2 regions of the Streptomyces sp. NPDC001599 genome follow, and region 1 is predicted to be linked to the other one. Evidence: riboswitches for the same ligand, from Rfam matches in the RefSeq annotation. Region 1 holds a riboswitch; the other holds the start of a gene.
The links. Region 1 has a riboswitch for thiamine pyrophosphate ahead of ACFYZ3_RS31625 (thiamine ABC transporter substrate binding subunit). Riboswitches for the same ligand answer to the same signal wherever they lie in the genome.
Positions count from the first base shown of each region.

Region 1 (7,650 bases):
CATCGCCGACGACAACACCTCGGGTGTGATCGTCGAGCTGAAGTGCGAGACGGACTTCGTCGCCAAGGGCGAGAAGTTCCAGACCGTCGCCAAGACCATCGCCGAGCACGTCGCCAAGGTCGCCCCGGCGGACCTCGAGGCCCTGCTGGCCTCCGAGATCGAGCCCGGCAAGACCGTCCAGGCGTACGTGGACGAGGCCAACGCCAACCTCGGCGAGAAGATCGTCCTGGACCGCTTCGCGCAGTTCTCCGGCGGCTTCGTGACCGCGTACATGCACCGCACGATGCCCGACCTGCCCCCGCAGATCGGTGTCCTCGTCGAGCTGGACAAGCCCAACGCCGAGATCGCCAAGGGCGTCGCCCAGCACATCGCCGCCTTCGCGCCGAAGTACCTCTCCAAGGAGGACGTCCCGGCCGAGGTCGTCGAGTCCGAGCGCCGCGTCGCCGAGGAGACCACCCGCGCCGAGGGCAAGCCCGAGGCCGCCCTGCCGAAGATCGTCGAGGGTCGCCTCAACGGCTTCTTCAAGGACGCCACCCTGCTCGGCCAGCCCTACGCCCTGGACAACAAGAAGTCCGTCCAGAAGGTGCTGGAAGAGGCCGGTGTCAGCCTGAAGCGCTTCTCGCGCATCAAGGTCGGCATCTGAGTCCGTACCGCGACGGACGCGCGACCCCGGTAGGGTCGACGCAAGTCGTCGGCGCCGTACGCGCGTGCCGTGGCGCACACGCGCGCGGCGGCGGACGACAGCAGATCTGACGAGGAGGCCATTGCCGCGTATGGGATGCGAAACACGCCCCCACCGGCAGTGGCCTTCTTCGTGTGTGTGACCCACGTAAAGAGGCGAGACTCCATGAGCACCAAGGCCGAGAAGAGCGACGACGGCAAAGTAAGCGGCCGCTTCATGCTGAAGCTGTCCGGAGAGGCGTTCTCCGGCGGCGGGGGCCTGGGCGTCGACCCCGACGTGGTGCACGCCATGGCCCGCGAGATCGCGGCCGTCGTCCGGGACGGCGCGCAGATCGCCATCGTCATCGGCGGCGGCAACTTCTTCCGCGGCGCCGAGCTGCAGGTGCGCGGCATGGACCGCGCCCGTTCCGACTACATGGGCATGCTCGGCACCGTGATGAACTGCCTGGCCCTCCAGGACTTCCTGGAGAAGGAGGGTGTCGACTGCCGCGTGCAGACCGCCATCACCATGGGCCAGGTCGCCGAGCCCTACATCCCGCTGCGCGCCGTGCGCCACCTGGAGAAGGGCCGTGTGGTCATCTTCGGCGCCGGTATGGGCATGCCCTACTTCTCCACCGACACCACCGCCGCCCAGCGCGCCCTCGAGATCGACGCCGAGGCGCTGCTCATGGGCAAGAACGGCGTGGACGGGGTCTACGACTCCGACCCGAAGACCAACCCGGACGCCGTGAAGTTCGACGCGCTCGGCTACGGCGAGGTCATCACCCGCGACCTGAAGGTCGCCGACGCCACGGCCGTCACGCTCTGCCGCGACAACAGCCTCCCGATCGTGGTCTTCGAGCTGTTGAAGGAGGGCAATATCGCCCGCGCCGTCAAGGGTGAGAAGATCGGCACGCTCGTGGGGGACCAGGGCAGCCGGGACTGACCGGAGAACACCCCCCGTCCGCGGACGCCACCTGTCCGGGGGACGGACGGGACGGGGCCGGACCGGGGGATGGACAATGTCCCGCCGGTCGGGAACCGTGCAGGAAGAACGCGACGCAGCCGGCCGCCGCCCGCAGGGGAATCGCAGCCGGGCCTACTCAAGACACGCAGGAGCAAGTGGTGATCGAAGAGACCCTCCTCGAGGCCGAGGAGAAGATGGAGAAGGCCGTCGTGGTCGCCAAGGAGGACTTCGCCGCGATCCGCACCGGCCGTGCGCACCCGGCGATGTTCAACAAGATCGTGGCCGAGTACTACGGCGCGCCGACGCCGATCAACCAGCTGGCCTCGTTTTCCGTGCCCGAGCCGCGCATGGCCGTGGTGACCCCCTTCGACAAGACGGCCCTGCGCAACATCGAGCAGGCGATCCGCGACTCCGACCTGGGCGTCAACCCGAGCAACGACGGCAACATCATCCGGGTGACGTTCCCCGAGCTCACCGAGGAGCGCCGCCGCGAGTACATCAAGGTCGCCAAGGCCAAGGGCGAGGACGCCAAGGTCTCGATCCGCTCCGTGCGCCGCAAGGCCAAGGACGGCATCGACAAGATGGTCAAGGACGGCGAGGTCGGCGAGGACGAGGGCCGCCGTGCGGAGAAGGAGCTCGACGACACCACCGCCAAGTACGTCGCACAGGTGGACGAGCTCCTGAAGCACAAGGAAGCGGAGCTGCTCGAGGTCTGATGAACGACTCTTCCTGGGGAGCGCCGCCACAAGCCGGGTACTGGGGGCCGTCCGACCAGGGACCCGTCCAGGGCGCCGGCCCGGCGGGTCCCGCGTACGATGCGCACTACGCGCAGCAGACTCGCCCCATGCCCATCGTGCCCGACGTACCCGAACACGGCGGAGACCAGGACGACGACCAGGGGACCGCTCGGCTGAGCGGTCCCTTGTTCCGGGACGAGCCGTTCCACGACCAGCCCGTTCGCGACGAGCCGTACCGCGACCAGAACCCGTCGGCGCAGCCGTATGCGGCGGTGCCGCAGAATCCGGATCCCATGCCCGACGCCCCGCAGCCGGCGCCCTCCCAGCCGCCGCAGAAGAAGAGCGCGGGGCGTGACCTGGGCGCGGCGATAGGGGTCGGCGTCGGCCTCGGCGTGGTGATCATCGCGTCGCTGTTCGTCGTCAAGGCGGTCTTCGTCGGTGTGATCGCGGTCGCCGTCGTGGTGGGCCTGTGGGAGCTGACCAAGCGGCTGGAGGAGCGCAAGGACGTCAAGGCGCCGCTCGTGCCGCTCGCGATCGGCGGCGCCGCGATGGTGGTCGCCGGCTACGCGCGCGGCGCCGAGGGCGCGTGGGTCGCGATGGCCCTCACGGCGCTCGCGGTCCTGGTCTGGCGGATGACGGAGCCGCCCGAGGGCTACCTCAAGGACGTCACGGCAGGCCTCTTCGCCGCGTTCTACGTGCCGTTCCTGGCCACGTTCGTCGCCATGATGCTGGCGGCCGACGACGGCGCCTGGCGCGTCCTGGTCTTCCTGATACTGACGGTCGTCAGCGACACCGGCGCCTACGCCGTCGGCTGGCGCTTCGGCAAGAAGAAGCTCGCCCCGCGCATCAGCCCCGGCAAGACCCGCGAGGGCCTGCTGGGAGCGATCGCGTTCGCGATGGCGGCGGGCGCGCTGTGCGTGCAGTTCCTGATCGACGACGGCACCTGGTGGCAGGGCCTGCTGCTCGGCCTCGTGGTCGCCGTCAGCGCCACCCTGGGCGACCTCGGCGAGTCCATGATCAAGCGAGACCTGGGCATCAAGGACATGGGCACCCTCCTGCCGGGCCACGGCGGCATCATGGACCGCCTGGACTCGCTGCTGCCTACGGCTCCGGTGGTGTGGTTGTTGCTGGTGATCTTCGTGGGGTCTGGGTGACCGACACGGCCTACGAGTCGGGTGACCGACACGGCCTCGGTGAACGGCCCCCGCCCGCAACAGGGCGGGGGCCGTTCCCTTATGGCCCTGCCCAGTGATCGTCTAAAGTTCCGCCATGGCGCAGGCGAGGCGGGGCGACGACGGCAGATACCACGGCGACCTGCCCTGCGTGTGGTGCCAGGCCCTCCTCGACCAGAAGGGCCGGCGCAGGGTGCGCCGCTACTGCGGTCCGTGGCACCGGACGAAGCACTACGTCAGCACGGTCGTCGTGGTGGTCGCGGGCCTGTTCTGAGCGGCTCGGACCATCCGAGTGGATCTGCGACACTGGGAAGGCCATGCCTAAGCCCGGAGAACTCACATTCGTCGCGCCGCGCGGAGTCAAGAAGCCGCCGCGGCACCTTGCCGACCTCACGCCTGCCGAGCGCAAGGAGGCTGTCGCCGCGATCGGTGAGAAGCCGTTCCGTGCGAAGCAGCTCTCGCAGCACTACTTCGCGCGGTACGCGCACGCCCCCGAGCAGTGGACCGACATCCCCGCCGGTTCGCGCGAGGGGCTGCGGGAGGCGTTGCTGCCCGAGCTGATGACGGTCGTGCGGCACCTGTCGACCGACCAGGGGACCACGCGCAAGACGCTGTGGAAACTGTTCGACGGGACGCTCGTCGAGTCGGTGCTCATGCGCTACCCGGACCGGGTGACCATGTGCATCAGCTCCCAGGCGGGCTGCGGGATGAACTGCCCGTTCTGCGCCACCGGCCAGGCCGGCCTGGACCGCAACCTGTCGACCGCCGAGATCGTGCACCAGATCGTGGACGGCATGCGGGCGCTCAGGGACGGCGAGGTCCCGGGCGGCCCCGCGCGGCTCAGCAACATCGTGTTCATGGGCATGGGCGAGCCCCTCGCCAACTACAACCGGGTCGTCGGCGCCATCCGCCGGCTCACCGACCCCGAGCCCGACGGACTGGGGCTCTCCCAGCGCGGGATCACCGTCTCCACGGTCGGTCTCGTCCCCGCGATCCACCGCTTCACCGGCGAGGGCTTCAAGTGCCGCCTCGCCATCTCCCTGCACGCCCCCGACGACGAGCTGCGCGACACCCTCGTCCCCGTCAACACGCGGTGGAAGGTGCGCGAGGTGCTGGACGCCGGGTTCGAGTACGCGGCGAAGTCCGGGCGTCGGCTGTCCATCGAGTACGCGTTGATCCGGGACATCAACGACCAGGCCTGGCGCGGTGACCGTCTCGGGCGGCTGCTCAAGGGCAGGCCCGTGCACGTCAATCTGATCCCGCTCAACCCGACGCCCGGCTCCAAGTGGACCGCGTCCCGGCCCGAGGACGAGAAGGCGTTCGTGGAGGCGATCGCGGCGCACGGTGTGCCGGTGACGATCCGGGACACCCGTGGGCAGGAGATCGACGGGGCGTGTGGTCAGCTCGCCGCGAGCGAGCGGTAACCTGACCGGCGGCAGTACCAGTAGTACATCCAGTACATCGTCAGCGTCATCACATCTTCATATTCCGACAGGGGAGCGCCACAGCGCTGAGAGTGCGGCACCGGCCGCAGACCCTCCGAACCTGGCCCAGGTCATTCTGGGTAGGGAGATCGGTCACCACTCGAGCTGTTGCGCCCTGCCCGGGACCCTCGCCAGGGGTTCCGGGCGGGGCCGCGTCTTCTCCTGGTCACCCAGGAGGAATTCAGTGAGCATCACCAAGAAGGTCAGTGTCCTGGCCGTCGGACTCGGCATGGTCGGCACGCTGGCCGCCTGCGGGTCCTCGTCCGACGGCTCCGGCGGCAGCGGCTCCGGCGGCTCCAAGACCGTGACCCTGGTCAGTCACGACTCGTGGGCCGCGTCCAAGGACGTCATCGCCGCCTTCGAGAAGGAGTCCGGCTACAAGGTCAAGGTCCTGGAGGACGGCGACGCCGGGCAGGCCGTGAACAAGGCCATCCTCACCAAGGACAACCCGCAGGGCGACGTCTTCTTCGGCGTCGACAACACCCTGCTCTCTCGCGCCCTCGACAACGGCCTGTTCCAGCCGTACGAGGCCAAGGGGTCCGACCTCGTCCGGTCCGAGTACCGGGCCGACCAGGACGAGCACCGGGTCACGCCCGTCGACACCGGCGACATCTGCGTCAACTACGACAAGGCGTACTTCAGCCGGCACAAGCTGACCCCGCCCAGGACCCTCGACGACCTGGTCAAGCCCGAGTACAAGGACCTGCTCGTCACCGAGAACGCGGGCAGCTCCTCGCCCGGCCTCGGCTTCCTGCTCGGCACCGCCGCCAAGTACGGCGACGAGGGCTGGGAGGGCTACTGGAAGAAGCTCAAGGCGAACGGCGTCAAGGTCGTCGACAGCTGGGAGCAGGCGTACAACGAGGAGTTCTCCGGCTCGGCCGGCGGCAAGAAGGCCAAGGGCGACCGTCCGCTCGTCGTGTCGTATGCCTCCTCCCCGCCCGTCGAGGTCGTCTACGCCGACCCGCAGCCGGCCACCGCCCCCACGGGTGTCGCCGACGGCACCTGCTTCCGGCAGGTCGAGTACGCGGGTCTGCTCAGCAACGCGAAGAACCCCGAGGGCGGCAAGGCGCTCCTCGACTTCCTGCTCAGCAAGTCCTTCCAGGAGGACATGCCGCTGAACATGTTCGTCTACCCGGTGCGGGAGGGCGCGCGGGTCCCCGAGGTGTTCTCGAAGTTCGGGCCGCAGGCGAAGGACCCGCAGACCCTCGACCCGGCGAAGATCGCCGACAACCGCGACCAGTGGGTCAAGTCGTGGACCTCGCTCGTACTGAAGTGAGCCGGGAGGGCAAGCAGGCGGTGAGGCCGGCGCGGACCGCGCGCGGGAGCGCGGCTCGGCTCGGCCTCATGGCCCTGCCCGTCGCGTTCTTCGCGGTGTTCTTCGCCTACCCCGTCGCCGCCATCGTCGCGCGCGGCCTGGAGGTCGACGGGGTCTGGCAGCTCGGGCGGATCGGGGACGTGCTCGCCCAGTCCGACGTGCGGCACGTGCTGTGGTTCACCACCTGGCAGGCGCTGGCGTCCACCGGGCTCACGCTGCTCGTCGCGCTGCCCGGCGCGTACGTCTTCGCCCGCTTCGACTTCCCCGGCAAGCAGGTCCTGCGGGCCGTGGTGACCGTGCCGTTCGTGCTGCCGACGGTCGTAGCCGGTACGGCGTTCCTGGCGCTGGTCGGGCGCGGCGGGCTGCTGGACGAGCTGTGGGGCGTGCGCCTGGACACCACGGTGTGGGCGATCCTGCTCGCGCACGTCTTCTTCAACTACGCCGTCGTCGTCCGCACCGTCGGCGGCCTCTGGGCGCAGCTCGACCCACGGCAGGAGGAGGCCGCCCGGATGCTCGGCGCCTCCCGGCTGCGGGCCTGGCGGCAGGTGACGCTGCCCGCGCTGGCGCCCGCCGTGGCCGCCGCCACGCTGATGGTCTTCCTGTTCACCTTCACCTCCTTCGGCGTCGTCCAGATCCTCGGCGGACCCACCTTCTCCACCCTGGAGGTGGAGATCTACCGCCAGACCTCGCAGGTCTTCGACCTGTCCACGGCCGCCGTCCTGACGCTGATCCAGTTCGCGGCGGTCGTCGCCGTCCTCGCGGTACACGCCTGGACGGTGCGGCGGCGGGAGACGGCTCTGCGGCTCGTGGACGCGGCCACGACCGCGCGCCGGCCGCGCGGAGCCGGACAGTGGGCGCTGCTCGCCGGCGTCCTGGGCGTCATCGCCGTCCTGCTGGTGCTGCCGCTGGCGGTACTGGTCCAGCGGTCGCTGGGCGCGTCCGGCTTCGGCTACTACCGTGCGCTGACCCGCGAGGACGGCGGCGCCTTCCTCGTCCCGCCGATCGAGGCGATCGGCAACTCCCTCCAGTACGCCGTCGCAGCCACCGGCATCGCCGTGGTGATCGGCGCGCTGGCCGCGACCGCGCTCACCCGGCGCGACGCGGGCCGCTTCGTGCGCGGGTTCGACGCGCTGCTGATGCTGCCGCTCGGGGTGTCGGCCGTGACGGTCGGGTTCGGGTTCCTGATCGCGCTGGACGAACCGCCGCTGGACCTCAGGTCCTCCTGGATCCTGGTGCCGCTCGCGCAGGCGCTGGTGGGCGTCCCGTTCGTCGTACGGACCATGCTGCCGGTGCTGCGGGCGGTGGACGAACGGCT
Region 1 covers NZ_JBIAVA010000016.1:125,318-132,967, reverse strand. Annotated here, with positions in the region: gene tsf (translation elongation factor Ts) at 1-643, shown strand, start outside; gene pyrH (UMP kinase) at 848-1,606, shown strand; gene frr (ribosome recycling factor) at 1,786-2,343, shown strand; gene ACFYZ3_RS31640 (phosphatidate cytidylyltransferase) at 2,343-3,518, shown strand; gene ACFYZ3_RS31635 (hypothetical protein) at 3,634-3,810, shown strand; gene rlmN (23S rRNA (adenine(2503)-C(2))-methyltransferase RlmN) at 3,854-4,960, shown strand; TPP riboswitch at 5,020-5,125, shown strand; gene ACFYZ3_RS31625 (thiamine ABC transporter substrate binding subunit) at 5,205-6,296, shown strand; gene ACFYZ3_RS31620 (ABC transporter permease) at 6,272-7,650, shown strand, end outside.

Region 2 (7,650 bases), on a different contig from region 1:
TACGGTCCCCGCGGGTCAGCCGTCGCGCAGCCTCTTCAGCCGCGCCACGTCCGCCGCGTGTCCCTCCTTGCCGCCGGGCGTCTCGATGACCAGCGGCACGCCCTCGGTCGCCGGGTGCGTCATCAGCGCGCGGAACGGGTCCTCGCCGATGTGACCGGCGCCGATGTTCTCGTGCCGGTCCTTGTGGGCTCCGGCCACGTCCTTCGAGTCGTTGGCGTGGATCAGCTTCAGCCGGCCCTCGCCGACGGTGTCCACCAGCAGGTCGAGGGTCCGGTGCATGCCGGAAGGGCCGGTCAGGTCGTGGCCGGCCGCGAAGATGTGGCAGGTGTCCAGGCACACCCCCAGCTTCGGATGGGCGTCCAGCGCCTCGAAGTACGGCCCGAAGTCCCAGGTCCGCGAGCACAGGGAGGCGCCCTGCCCCGCCGTCGACTCCAGCAGCAGGTACGGGTCGTCGTCGTGGGTCAGCTCGTCCAGCAGCGGCAGCATGTGCTCGCGCACCTGCTTCAGCGCCACCGACCTCTCCCGCCCGCCGGTCGCGCTCCCGGTGTGCACCACCACGCCGAGCGCCCCGATGGCCCGCCCGCGCCGCAGCGAGTGCCGCAGCGACTCGACCGACCGCTCCACGGTCGCCTCGGTGTGCGAGCCGAAGTTGATCAGGTACGGGGCGTGCACGTACGCCGGGACCGACCCGGCCGCACAGGCCTCGCGGAAGGCCTCGTCCTGCTTCGGGTTGCCGGCCGGGGTGGCCCAGCCGCGCGGATTGGCGACGAAGACCTGCACGGTCTCCGCCTTCAGCTCACGGGCGTAGGACAGGCCGACGGAGTGCAGCCCGCCGGCCACGGGGACGTGGCCGCCGACGGGGTTGCGCGGCACGGGGGAGGGGGATGCGGATGCGGTGCTCATGTCCGCACCAAGGATGCCAGGACAGGTGGGCGGACCCCGGATCAGGGTAGGACTGCACCAGCGCACCAGCGCACCAGCGCACCAGCGCACCAGCGCACCAGCGCACCAGGGCTGCCGAGCCGGCGGAGGGTACGCGTCGTCGCGCAGGGCCACCGGACCGGGCATCGCGGGCCGGCCGCCGGCCTGACCCAGGTCGCCGTGCGGGGTGAGCACCGAGACGTCCTCGTGGTGGCTCCCGCCGGTGCAGCGGTGCCCGCCGCCGGGGGAGCCGGTCAGCACGTAGCGGGGCGGGACGACGACCCCGCCGCCGACCGGGTCGCCCGCCGGGCCGAGGACGCTCGCCCGCCAGTCGTCGCTGACGGCCGTCCGTGCGACCGGTACCGCCATGGCGGCGGTCCGCGACGGAGGAAGCAGGGAGGGCAACAGCCCTTTGCGCGCGGTCCGTCGACCAGGTGTCCGGCCTGCTCGGCCGCCGGGTCAGCGGATGGTGATGGTGACCGTCGACCCCTCGGGAGCCGTGTCCCCGCCGTCCACGGACTGCTTCTTCACGGTGTCGCCGAACAGCCCGAGCAGCCCGCGGTCCTCGTCCACCTCGAAGCCCGCGTCCTCGAGCTTCTGCTTGGCGTCGTCCACGCTGTCCCCGACCACGTCCGGGACCTCGATCATCCGGGGCCCCTTGGACACCGTGAGCGTCACCGTGTCCCCCTCGGCGGCCCGGCCGCCCGGCTCCGGCGTCTGCCGGGCCACCTGGCCGCTGTCGTACTCCGAGTTCACCCGCTCGTCGGCGACCTTCACCTTCAGGCCGGCCCCCTCCAGCTCGGCCCGCGCCTCGTCCAGGTCGTCGCCGGTGACGTCCGGAACGTCGACCGGGCTGCCCTTGCTGACGACCAGGGCGACCGCCGAGCCCGCGCGCACCGTGGTGCCGGACCCGGGCTTGGTGGAGATCACGAAGCCCTTGGCCACTTCGCCGCTGAACGCCCGGGTCACCATGCCCGGCTCCAGCCCCTCCTCCTCGAGCAGCGTGCGGGCCTTGTCCAGCTTGTAGCCCGTGACGTCCGGCAGCTTCACGGTGTCGGGGCCGTCGGAGACGGTGAGGGACACGGAGTCGTTCTTCCGGATGCGGTCGCCCACCCCGGGGTCGGTGCTGATGACCTTGCCGCGCTCCACGGTGTCGCTGTAGGCGTGCCGCACCTTGCCGACGTCGAGACCGGCGTCGTCCAGCCGGTCCCGGGCCTGCGCCTCGGTCTTGGACAGCAGCGGCGGCACCTTGGTGAACTGGCCGGAGTTGATGTACCAGACGCCCGTGCCGACCCCGAGCACCAGCAGGACGGCCACGACGATCGTCAGCGGCCCGCGGCGCAGCCGCAGCCGCCGGGACGGGGAGGGGGCGGGCGGGGGAGCGGCGAGCCGGCTGGTGCGGTTGACCCCGTCCGAGGCGAAGCGGCCGTCCGGGCCGGCGGACTCGTCGTCCTCGTTGACGGGCAGCGGCCGGGGCATCGTCAGCGCGCGCGGGATCACGCTCGTGCGGTCCTCGGCGTTGTCGTGCTCCGCGGCGAGCGCCTGCGGCGGCACCGCGTCCAGCTGGGCCGCGCTCAGCGACTCACGCGCCTCGCGGGCCCGCGCGAGCAGCGCGACGGCGTCGTGCGGCCGGATCTCAGGGTTGCGCGCGGTCGCCGCGGCCACCAGCTCGTCCAGCTCGTACGCCATCTCCGGCACGGCGGCCGACGGCGGCGGCACGTCCTCGTGGAGGTGCTTGTAGAGCACCGCCGCGGGGGAGTCCCCGTCGTGCGGCTTGGCGCCGGTCAGCATCTCGTACAGCACGACACCGCACGCGTACACGTCGACCCTGGGGTCGGCGGTACCGTGCTCGATCTGCTCGGGCGCCAGATAGGAGACGGTGCCGAGGACGGCACCGGTGGTGCTGGTCACCGTGTCCACGGCGCGGACCAGGCCGAAGTCGGCGACCTTGACCCGGCCGTCGTCCCCTATCAGGACGTTCTCCGGCTTCATGTCCCGGTGCACGAAGCCCGCCCGGTGCGCGGCGCCGAGCGCGGCCAGGACCGGCTCCAGGATGTCCAGCGCGGCCCGCGGCCTGAGCGCCCCGCGCTCGCGCAGCACGTCCCGCAGGGTGCAGCCCGCGATGTACTCCATCGCCAGGTAGACGTACGCCCCCTCGGCACCCTGGTCGAAGACCTGGACGACATTGGGGTGGTCGAGCCGGGCCACCGACTTGGCCTCGCGGATGAACCGCTCGACGAAGGTGGCGTCGGTCGCGAGCGTCGGGTGCATCACCTTCAGCGCGAGCACGCGGTCCAGGCGGGTGTCCACGGCCCGGTAGACCGTGGCCATCCCGCCGACCGCGATCCGCGCCTCGACGCGGTACCGGCCGTCGAGCACCTGCCCGACGAGAGGGTCCTGAAGGGTCGTGTCCACGCAGGTGAGTGTACGAGCCACCACGGACACCCCGCGCCGCCGAGCAGAATGGGACCGGTACTGAAGCGCACCTGTGACGTATCGAACATAGCTGCGGGCGATCGTGCCGCAGGGGCGGCACGGGTGGGCGATGGGGGTACCTCCCAGGCCGTTCAGGCACTGGGGGAGGCACCCCGCAACGCCGGGCTGCGCACCCCACCCCCGCCCAGCCCCGGCACCGGTCCGCTAGAAGGCGGGCCGCTCCGGATCCAGCACCGCCAAGCCCTCCGCGGGAGACGACGCCTCGGCGAAGTGCCGCCGCGGAATCCGCCCGGCCCGCCGGGCCAACCTCCCCGCCTCCACCGCGGAGCGCATCGCGGAAGCCATCAGCACCGGCTCCTGCGCCCGCGTCACCGCCGAGGCCAGCATCACACCCGCGCACCCCAGCTCCATCGCCAGCGCCACGTCCGAGGCCGTACCGGCCCCGGCGTCCAGGATCACCGGCACGCGCGCGTGCTCCACGATCAGCTGGAAGTTGTGCGGGTTGCGGATCCCGAGCCCGGACCCGATCGGCGAGCCCAGCGGCATGATCGCCGCGCACCCGACGTCCTCCAGCTTCCGCGCGAGCACCGGGTCGTCGTTGGTGTACGGCAGGACGGTGAACCCGTCGTCCACCAGCGTCTCCGCCGCGTCCAGCAGTTCGACCGGGTCCGGCAGCAGGGTGCGCTCGTCGGCGATGACCTCCAGCTTGACCAGGTCCGTGCCGAGCGCCTCGCGTGCCAGGCGGGCGGTGAGCACCGCCTCCCCGGCGGTGAAGCAGCCGGCCGTGTTCGGCAGCACCCGGATGCCGAGCCGCTCCAGCACGGACAGCACGGAGCCGTGCACCGACGCGTTCACCCGCCGCATCGCGACGGTCGTCAGCTCCGTCCCGGAGGCCACCAGCGCGCGCTCCAGCACGTCCAGGCTGGGCGCCCCGCCCGTACCCATGATCAGGCGGGACGCGTACGTCGTGCCGCCGAGGACGAAGGGATCGTCGGCCATGGTCAGCCTCCTTGGACGGCGGTGAGGATCTCGACACGGTCGCCGTCGGCCAGGGCGGTGGCGGACCACCGCGCGCGCGGGACGACGGTTTCGTTCAGGGCGGCGGCCACTCCGGACGGTGCCGCGGTGAGCGTGCCCACCAGCGCGTCCAGGGCGGTGCCGGGAGCCACCTCGCGCGGCTCGCCGTTGACGGAGATGTTCATGCGGGCTGCTCCGAGAGTGCGGGGACGGCGTTGAAGCGCCTGGGACTGAAGGGACGGGCCTCCTCCGACAGCTCCCCGCCGGTCAGGGCGTCCGCCATGACGTCGCCGGTGACGGGGGTGAGCAGGACGCCGTTGCGGTGGTGACCGGTGGCCAGCAGCAGGCCGTCCAGGGCGGTCGGGCCGAGCAGCGGGGCGTTGTCCGGGGAGCCGGGGCGCAGACCCGCGCGGGTCTCCGTCAGGGGCAGCTCCGTGATGCCGGGGACCAGCTCGTGCGCGTCGCGCAGCAGTTCGTAGACGCCGCCCGCGGTGACCGTCGTGTCCCAGCCCAGCTCCTCGCTGGTGGCGCCGACGACCAGCTCGCCGTTCTCCCGGGGCACCAGGTAGACATGGTTGCCGCGCACCACGGCGCGCACGGTCCGGTTCAGCAGCGGCGCCCGTGCCCCCGTCCGCGGCATGGCCAGCCGCAGCACCTGTCCCTTCACGGGCCGCACCGGCGGAATTACTGCCTCCGGCACGCCCCCCAGCCGCCCGCTCAGGCTGCCCCCGGCCAGCACCACCTGCCCGGCCTCCAGGGCGGTGCCGTCGGCGGTGACGACGCCCGCGGCCCGGTCCCCGCGCCCGACGGTGAGCCGCTCGGCCCACACCCGGTGGAAGACCACGCCCGCGTGTTCACAGGCGGCCACCAGCGCGCGGGCGAGGCGGCGGGGGTCGATCTGGTGGTCGCCGTCCACCCGGAGCCCCCCGCGCACGCCCGGCGCGAGCATCGGCTCCAGGCGCCGGCACTCGCGCCCCGACAGCCACTCGGACTCCAGGCCGGAGCGCTGCTGGAGCGCGTGCAGTTCGCGCAGGTGGGCGCGGTCGTCGGCGTCCAGCGCGACGGCGAGCGTGCCGCAGCGCCGGTAACCGAGGTCGTGGCCGGTCAGCTCGGTCAGCTCGGCCGCGAACTGCGGGTAGCGGCGGGCCGAGGCGAGGTTCAGCGCGAGCAGCGTCTCCTCGCCGTAGTGCAGCTCCGTGACGGCGGCGAGCATCCCGGCCGCCACCTGGGCCGCCCCGCCGCCCGGCTCGGGGTCCACGAGGGCGGTGACGAGCCCGCGCCGCGCGGCCCGCCAGGCGGTGACGAGCCCGATGATCCCGCCGCCGACGACGAGCACGTCGGGCGTACGGGACGTACGAGGTGTGTGCGCAGGCGTGTGCGATGGAGACGACAACGGAGACGACATGGGCGTCCAGCCCCTCCCTTCGCCGGCATGACCCGGATCAGGTTCGTACGGTCGGAGGCCGCCAGCCTCCCTCTCAGCCCGGTGCGTCCGGGCTCCCGCGAGTGCTTTACGTCGGCCACCCTAGCCCGCAGCGCGTCGCACGGGTAAGGGAGCCTCACCGACCGGCGAATCGCCGGGTGTCTATGGTGATCGGGTGAGCGAGCAGACGCGGGAACGGGGACAGGGACCGGCGGCGGACGCGGAGCGCCGGGTGGTCGTGGTGGGCGCCGGGATGGCGGGCGTGCAGACCGCGGTCGCCCTGCGGGAACAGGGTTTCACCGGCCCGGTGACCCTGATCGGCGCGGAGCCGCACCAACCGTACGACCGCCCCCCGCTGTCCAAGGCCGTCCTGCTCGGCACCGCCGAGGGCTCCGCCTTCGACGTCGACTTCGAGGCACTCGGCATCACCCTGCGGCTGGGCTGCGAGGCGCTGGGCGTGCGCACCGGCGAGCACGTCCTGGACACCTCCGAGGGGCCCGTGCCGTACGACGTCCTGGTCCTGGCGACCGGTGCCGAACCGGTCCGCCTCCCCGGCGCCGAGGGCGTGCCCGGCGTGCACCTGCTGCGCACCCTGGACGACGCGGAACGACTGCGGCCGGTGCTCGCCCGGCAGCACGACGTCGTGGTCGTCGGCGCCGGCTGGATCGGCGCCGAGTTCGCCACCGCCGCGCGCGAGGCGGGCTGCGCGGTGACCGTGGTGGAGGCCGCCGACCGGCCGCTGGCCGACGCGCTGCCCGCCGAGGTCGCCGCGCCGATGACCGCCTGGTACGCCGACGCCGGAGCCGAACTGCGCACCCACGCGCGCGTGGAGCGCGTCGAGCCCGGCGGCCCCGGTGAGCCCGGCCGGGTCGTCCTCGACGACGGCACCCGGCTGCCCGCCGACGCGGTCGTCGTCGGCATCGGCGCCCGCCCGGCCACCGGCTGGCTCGCCGGCTCCGGCATCGCCCTCGGTGCGCACGGCGAGGTCCTGGCCGACGACCACCTGCGCACCTCCGCGCCGGACGTCCACGCGGTCGGCGACTGCGCCTCCTTCCCCTCCGCCCGCTACGGCGAGCGGCTCCTGGTGCACCACTGGGACAACGCCCTCCAGGGCCCGCGCACGGTCGCCGCCGACATCGTCGGCGCCCCGGGCGGCGAGGCCCCGGCGGCCTACGACCCGGTGCCGTACTTCTGGTCCGAGCAGTTCGGCCGCTTCGTGCAGTACGCCGGTCACCACACCGCCGCCGACACCACTCTGTGGCGCGGCGACCCCGCGAGCCCGGCGTGGACGGTCTGCTGGCTGCGTGAGGGCCGCCTGATCGCCCTGCTCGCGGTGGGCCGCCCCCGCGACCTGGCACAGGGCAGGCGCCTGATCCAGGCGGGCACGCCGATGGACCCCGACCTGCTGGCCGACCCGGCGAAGCCGCTGAAGGCGGCGACGGCGGCCACGGCGTAGCCAGGTTTCCCACTGTCAGTGCCAGGTGGCAGGCTGGAGGCGTGACCGAGATTGACGCAAAGACCGATGCTCTCGTGCCCGCCTGGCTCACCGTTCCCGACATCGCCGAGATGCTCGGCGTCGAGGTGACCCGGGTACGCCAGCTGATCAAGGAGGGCCAGCTCATCGCCGTACGCCGCGGTGAGAACCGCGCGCTGCACATCCCCGCGGCCTTCATCGACGAGGACAAGGTCGTCAAGGGCCTGGTCGGGACCCTGACGCTGCTGCGGGACGACGGCTTCAGCGCCGAGGAGATGCTGGAGTGGCTCTTCACGCCCGACCCGAGCCTGCCCGGCACCCCCGCCCAGGCCCTGAGTGAGAATCGCGGTACGGAGGTGAAGCGCCGCGCCCAGGCGCT
Region 2 covers NZ_JBIAVA010000001.1:643,953-651,602, forward strand. Annotated here, with positions in the region: gene ACFYZ3_RS02930 (deoxyribonuclease IV) at 16-903, opposite strand; gene pknB (Stk1 family PASTA domain-containing Ser/Thr kinase) at 1,381-3,336, opposite strand; gene ACFYZ3_RS02940 (thiazole synthase) at 3,562-4,356, opposite strand; gene thiS (sulfur carrier protein ThiS) at 4,359-4,559, opposite strand; gene thiO (glycine oxidase ThiO) at 4,556-5,779, opposite strand; TPP riboswitch at 5,777-5,888, opposite strand; gene ACFYZ3_RS02955 (NAD(P)/FAD-dependent oxidoreductase) at 5,973-7,253, shown strand; gene ACFYZ3_RS02960 (Rv2175c family DNA-binding protein) at 7,295-7,650, shown strand, end outside.
Region 2: linked by a shared signal. The riboswitch ahead of thiO (glycine oxidase ThiO) and the one ahead of ACFYZ3_RS31625 (thiamine ABC transporter substrate binding subunit) in region 1 are both predicted to bind thiamine pyrophosphate.